Alloyangia pacifica: one gene and its partner. Each later gene encodes a partner of the first gene's protein in a complex. Links are inferred from orthologs where the notes say so. Each region holds a gene or a part of one and is shown in the gene's direction. Other genes may lie near its edges.

The links. Proteins that work in one complex are often made in the same cells at the same time.
Region 2: the proteins of scpA (region 1) and meaB are in contact, whole or in part, in a crystal structure (PDB 8DPB), measured with the Methylorubrum extorquens proteins. The link is inferred for Alloyangia pacifica from one-to-one orthologs. Residues at the interface, in SOR27001.1 of Methylorubrum extorquens: Glu577, Glu578, Asn579, Asp580, Gly581, Arg582, Arg583, Arg585, His596, Ala604, Ser605, Ala608, Asp609, Gly611, Phe612, Asp613, Val614, Asp615, Ile616, Gly617, Pro618, Leu619, Glu625, Arg628, Gln629, Val631, Glu632, Asn633, Asp634, Glu661; in SOR26638.1 of Methylorubrum extorquens: Arg20, Ala21, Ala24, Arg25, Thr28, Ser32, Arg33, Arg34, His37, Thr98, Gly99, Gly100, Ser101, Ile102, Leu103, Lys106, Thr107, Ala110, Ala113, Ile114, Asp115, Arg116, Ala118, Phe119, Ile120, Arg121, Pro122, Pro124.

The regions. Positions count from the first base shown.
Region 1 is NZ_CP022190.1:159,027-162,052, reverse strand. Bases 28-2,944 are described here. They hold scpA (methylmalonyl-CoA mutase), read left to right. Parts: upstream 28-376; coding sequence 377-2,512; downstream 2,513-2,944. Other genes in these bases: CEW88_RS13740 (VOC family protein), read left to right, coding at 2,855-2,944; CEW88_RS13750 (DUF4174 domain-containing protein), read right to left, coding at 28-212. Outside these bases: more of CEW88_RS13750, read right to left, coding at 1-27; more of CEW88_RS13740, read left to right, coding at 2,945-3,026. UniProt on the Escherichia coli protein: Catalyzes the interconversion of succinyl-CoA and methylmalonyl-CoA. Could be part of a pathway that converts succinate to propionate.
Region 2 is NZ_CP022189.1:874,737-877,694, forward strand. What follows is about bases 110-2,958. They hold meaB (methylmalonyl Co-A mutase-associated GTPase MeaB), read left to right. Parts: upstream 110-960; coding sequence 961-1,956; downstream 1,957-2,958. Other genes in these bases: CEW88_RS04180 (IS1595 family transposase), read right to left, coding at 110-791; rpmB (50S ribosomal protein L28), read left to right, coding at 2,074-2,364; CEW88_RS04195 (copper chaperone PCu(A)C), read left to right, coding at 2,567-2,958. In the rest of the region: more of CEW88_RS04180, read right to left, coding at 1-109. UniProt on the Escherichia coli protein: Binds and hydrolyzes GTP. Likely functions as a G-protein chaperone that assists AdoCbl cofactor delivery to the methylmalonyl-CoA mutase (MCM) ScpA and reactivation of the enzyme during catalysis.

The DNA.
Region 1 (3,026 bases):
ATCAGCTGCATCTGCTGCACGTATCGCGGATCGCTGGGGTTGTCGGCGAAGACCAGAAGGGGCCGCTTGAGCCAGAGAAACTCGTCGAGCGTGGTCTCGCCCGCCGGGCGGATCGACTCGTCGAGGCTCGGCGTTTCCGCGCTCTGCGCCGCGCCGAGTCCCGCGGTGAGCGTCAGAAAGGCAAGCAGGACAAGGGCAATACGGCGTGTCATGCAACAAGATATAGGCAAGCGGGGCGCCACTGCACAGGCCCTGCCTGCTTGGGTGACGAAAAAATTAGCCGCCGCCTGACCGCGGCAGCTCGCGCGTGAACGAAGGGGTGCTGCGCGCGCCGGGACCGCCCGGCCCGACGCCCGCTAGGAGAGAGGACGAGACGATGACGGCGAAGAAGGACGATTGGCGCCAGCTCGCGGAGAAGGAACTGAGAGGGCGTCCGCTGGACGATCTGACCTGGCACACGCTCGAAGGCATCGACGTGCAGCCGCTCTATACCGCCGAAGACACGGCGGAACTGCCGCACATGGGCACGCTTCCGGGCTTCGGTCCGTTCACCCGCGGGGTGAAGGCGACCATGTACGCGGGCCGTCCCTGGACCATCCGGCAATACGCGGGCTTCTCGACCGCCGAGGAGTCGAACGCCTTTTACCGCAAGGCGCTGGCGGCGGGGCAGCAGGGGGTTTCGGTCGCCTTCGACCTCGCCACTCACCGCGGTTATGACAGCGACCACGCGCGCGTGGTCGGCGATGTGGGCAAGGCGGGGGTCGCCATCGACAGCGTCGAGGACATGAAGATCCTCTTCGACGGCATCCCGCTCGACAAGATTTCCGTCTCGATGACGATGAACGGCGCGGTGATCCCGATCCTCGCCAGCTTCATCGTCGTGGGCGAGGAGCAGGGCCACGACCGCTCCGTGCTCTCGGGGACCATCCAGAACGACATCCTCAAGGAGTTCATGGTCCGCAACACCTACATCTACCCGCCCGAGCCCTCGATGCGGATCATCTCGGACATCATCGAGTACACCTCGAACGAGATGCCGAAATTCAACTCGATTTCGATCTCCGGCTACCACATGCAGGAGGCTGGCGCGAACCTCGTGCAGGAGCTGGCCTACACGCTGGCCGACGGGCGCGAATATGTGCGCGCCGCGATCAATGCCGGGATGGATGTCGACAAGTTTGCCGGGCGGCTGTCGTTCTTCTTTGCCATCGGCATGAACTTCTTCATGGAGGCGGCCAAGCTGCGCGCCGCGCGCACGCTCTGGCACCGCATCATGACCGAGTTCGGCGCCAAGTCCGACCGCTCGAAGATGCTGCGCACCCATTGCCAGACCTCGGGCGTCAGCTTGCAAGAGCAGGACCCCTACAACAACGTCATCCGCACCGCCTACGAGGCGATGAGCGCGGTTCTGGGCGGCACCCAGTCGCTGCACACCAACGCGCTCGACGAGGCGATCGCGCTGCCCACCGAGTTCTCGGCCCGGATCGCGCGCAACACCCAGCTCATCCTCCAAGAAGAGACCGGGGTGACAAATGTCGTCGATCCGCTGGCGGGCTCCTACTACGTGGAAAGCCTCACCAACGAGCTGATCGAGAAAGCCTGGGCGCTGATCGAGGAAGTCGAGGAGATGGGCGGTATGACCAAGGCCGTGGCCTCCGGCATGCCCAAGCTGCGCATCGAAGAGACCGCCGCGCGCCGTCAGGCGCAGATCGACCGCGGCGAAGAGGTGATCGTGGGGGTCAACAAGTACCGCAAGGACAAGGAAGACCCGATCGACATTCTCGACATCGACAATGCCAAGGTGCGCGAGAGCCAGGTGGCGCGGCTTGAGCACGTCCGCGCCACCCGCGATCAGGCGAAATGCGACGCCGCGCTGGCCGAGCTCGAGCGGCGCGCGAAGGAGGGCGGCAACCTTTTGGAAGCCGCGGTCGAAGCCGCCCGTGCGCGGGCCTCTGTCGGAGAGATTTCCATGGCCATGGAAAAGGAATTCGGACGTCACCGCGCCGAGGTGAAGACCCTCGCCGGGGTCTATGGCGCGGCCTATGAGGGCGACGAGGGTTTTGCCCAGATCCAGCGCGACGTGGAGAGCTTTGCCGAGGCGGAAGGCCGCCGCCCGCGGATGCTGGTGGTGAAAATGGGGCAGGACGGGCACGACCGCGGCGCCAAGGTCATCGCCACCGCCTTTGCCGACATCGGCTTCGACGTCGACGTGGGCCCGCTCTTCCAGACCCCGGAAGAGGCGGCGCAGGACGCCATCGACAACGATGTGCACATCGTCGGCATCTCCTCGCAGGCGGCCGGCCACAAGACGCTCGCCCCGCAGCTGGTGCAGGCGCTGAAGGATCAGGGCGCCGAGGACATCATCGTGATCTGCGGCGGGGTGATCCCGCACCAGGACTACGACTTCCTCTACAAGGCCGGGGTAAAGGCGATCTTCGGACCGGGCACCAATATCCCCTCGGCGGCCAAGGAGATCCTCGGCCTCATCGGGGCGCCCCGCGCGGCGGAATGACAGGGGGCAGCTCACGCAGACTGCGTGAGCCCTCTCGCCGCCCGCGCGTGCGACGGGCGGCCGTTCAGTGCTTAGATGAACGGCACGAAGGGCACGCCGCAGGCGGCGAGACCAAGCGTTGCGGCGAGCATCAGGAAGAGCGTGCGGGTTTTCATCGGGATTGTCCTTGCCTCGGGGCCCGGTCGTCGCTGCCGGGCATTTGCGCGGCACCCTAACGGCGGCATGCGCGATTGACCACCACCAGACGCCCTTGACCAAGCTGCCGCGCAGCAAAGGGACCATTTCACCATTGCGCGCCCCGCGCCCCCGGCTATCGTGATGCGATGCAATCACATCGGAGGAATGATGCTCGAGCTTGATCACCTGGCGGTTCTCGGCGAGACGCTGGCAGAGGCGGTGAGCCATGCCGAAAGCGGGCTTGGCCAGCCGCTGTCGCCGGGCGGGGCGCATCCCGACTTCGGCACCCACAACTTCCTGATCGGGCTGGAAGACGAGCTCTACCTCGAGGCCATCG
Region 2 (2,958 bases), on another replicon or contig:
AAGTGCTCAAGACCGGCTGCTGCTGCGAGGTTCTTGTAGCCGTTGGCACCGTCGGAACAGAGTACGGCATCGTTCGGAACCAGCGGCTTCATGGCGCGCTCGAGCGTCACGCTCTTTCGGTTCGGCAGGCGTCGGAAGAGGCGCGCGCCGCCTCGGTCAGCGACGGTGAGTATGGGGAGCTGCCACTTCGAGAGGCCTCGCATCATCTTCAGCCCCTGTGTCGTGAAGTCCTCCCACCTGGGGCGGGGCGGCGGTGCAACCTTCTTCGGATCTGCGAAGTGCCGGACCCATTCACGAGAACCCTTGCGCGATTCCCGCTGGAAGGTCTCATCCGCCTCCACGATCCCGGAGAAGCTCACGGTTGAGCTGCTGCCGATGATGGAAAACACCAGCATCCGCCAACGCCAGACCGTGTATTTGTTGAGTCCCAACTGCCGCGCGAGCTTGCGCACCGACTGAGGCGCGGCGGCACCCAGCATGTCCTGCAGCGCGACCATGAACAGGTCCGGGCGATGGAGCCGGCCAATGGCGCTGCCCGTTCTTCCCGAATAGGTTTTCCGGCAGCCCGTGCAGCGGTAGCGCTGGACCTTGGTCCGGGTGCGGCCCCACTTCTGTCGGCGCTCGTCGCCGCAGAAGGGGCACTTGTCATCTTGGATAGTCCGTGCTTCGATCTCCGAGATCGCCTCGGTCTTCCGTCGGAGATCCCTGATCTTCGACTGGGCGTCCTCGATCTGGGCCGGGTTCAGGCGGTCGAGGGCATCGAGAAACCGGCGAAAGTCGTGGTGCAGCATGGGTATCCTCCGCGTCAAGAGCCGAGTGATATAGGCCCATCTGCGAAATCACGAAGCGCACCAACACGGTTTGCGGACACCCCTAAATTTTTTGCCTGGAAGGAAGACCCCGCGGGTGGACATTGCGGGCGCTGGCGGCGCAAATCGAGCGCAAACGGAGCGAGGTGGCATGGATATCGAGGATCTGGCGGCACGCATCGAGGCCGGCGAACGGCGCGCGCTGGCGCGGGCAATCACGCTTGTGGAAAGCGGCCGGGCCGATCACCGCGCGCAGGCGACGGCTCTGCTCGACCGGCTGCGCGGCGGCGGGCGCCAGGGGCTGCGGATCGGTCTCTCGGGCACGCCCGGGGTGGGCAAATCGACCTTCATCGAGGCCTTCGGCATGATGCTCACCGGGCAGGGGCTCAGGGTGGCGGTGCTGGCTGTGGACCCTTCTTCGGCGCGCTCGGGCGGGTCGATCCTTGGTGACAAGACCCGCATGGAACGGCTGTCACGGGACCGCAATGCGTTCATCCGTCCCTCGCCGGCGCAGGCGCAGCTCGGCGGAGTGGCGCGGCGCACGCGCGAGGCGATCGGGCTTTGCGAGGCGGCCGGTTTCGACGTGATCCTGATCGAGACCGTCGGGGTCGGCCAGTCCGAGACCATGGTGGCCGACATGTCCGATCTCTTTCTGCTGCTGCTGGCTCCCGCCGGCGGCGACGAGCTGCAGGGGGTGAAGCGCGGCATCATGGAGAGCGCCGACATCATCCTCGTCAACAAGGCCGACGGCGAGCTGAAGGGCGCCGCCATGCGCACCTGCGCCGATTACGCCGGGGCGCTGCGGCTCTTGCGCAAGCGCCCGCAGGACCCGGAGGGCTTTCCCAAGGCGCTGACGGTCTCGGCGCTGGAGGAGGCGGGACTCGCCAAGGCTTGGGATGAGATGCAGGCGCTGGTGGGCTGGCGCCGCGAGTCGGGGCAGTTTGCCGCTCGGCGGGCGGAGCAGGCGCGCCACTGGTTCGAGGCCGAGGTGCGCGAGGGTCTCCTCGCCCGGTTGCGCAAGGAGCCTGTCCGCGGCGCCATGGAGGCGCTGGCACGCCGGGTCGAGGAGGGGCAGCTCAGCCCGGCCCAGGCGGCCGAGGACATCCTCGACACCTATCTGCGGGGCTATGCCGGGAAGGGCTCTTGACGCCGATGGGGCTTGGAGCTAGAGAAGCCCGACCAGATTCCGGGCGCTGTGCAAGCGGCGCCCTTTGATATTGGCGGAAGGCCCGCTTTCGCCCCGAGACATGAAGGAATGGACCCAATGTCGCGCGTATGCGAACTGACCGGCAAAGGCCCGATGACGGGCCACAACGTGAGCCACGCCAACAACAAGACCAAGCGTCGCTTTCTGCCGAACCTGAATGATGTGACTCTGCAATCCGAGACTCTCGGCCGCGGCGTCAAACTGCGCATCTCGGCTTCGGCCCTGCGTTCGGTTGACCACCGTGGTGGCCTCGACAAGTTCCTCGCCAAGGCGAAGGACGTCGAACTCAGCGCCAATGCCCTGAAAGTGAAAAAAGAAATCGCCAAGGCACAGGCTGCCCAGGCCTGATCCTGCCCACAGAGATTTCCACAGCCCCGGAGCCTTGTGCTCTGGGGCTGTTTTCTTTTGTTTCTATTGCTTTAAGTCAGGTGCGCCTTCATGTGGCGTACTGATTGGACATGAATTGTCCACACGTCATCCCCTTGCGGCAGCCGTGTGGATGGTCCACGAATTCCCAAGCATTGCGTTCACTTGGGGAGAATTGCTTAGAATGTGCCTGAAGATCTTCGCTGCCACTGTTCTGGCATTGTCCACAGTCGGGTCGGCGCGTGCCGATATCCGCATCGAAGAGGCCTACGCGCGGGCCGCGATGCCCTCTGCGCCCACCGCCGCGGTCTATCTCGAGCTGCACAATGACGGGGCCGAAGATGAGGTGCTGCTCGGGGCCAGTTCCGAAAGCGCCGCGAAAACCATGCTGCACGGGAGTTCCGAAGGGGCGGGCGGCGTGATGACGATGACCGCGCACCAAGGCGGCGTGGTGATTCCCGCCGGGAGCAGCCATGTCTTCGCGCCCGGCGGCGATCACGTGATGCTGATGGGTCTGACGGAGCCGCTCGACGTGGGTGCGACGCTCGGCCTCACCCTCAGCTTCGAGCGGGCGGG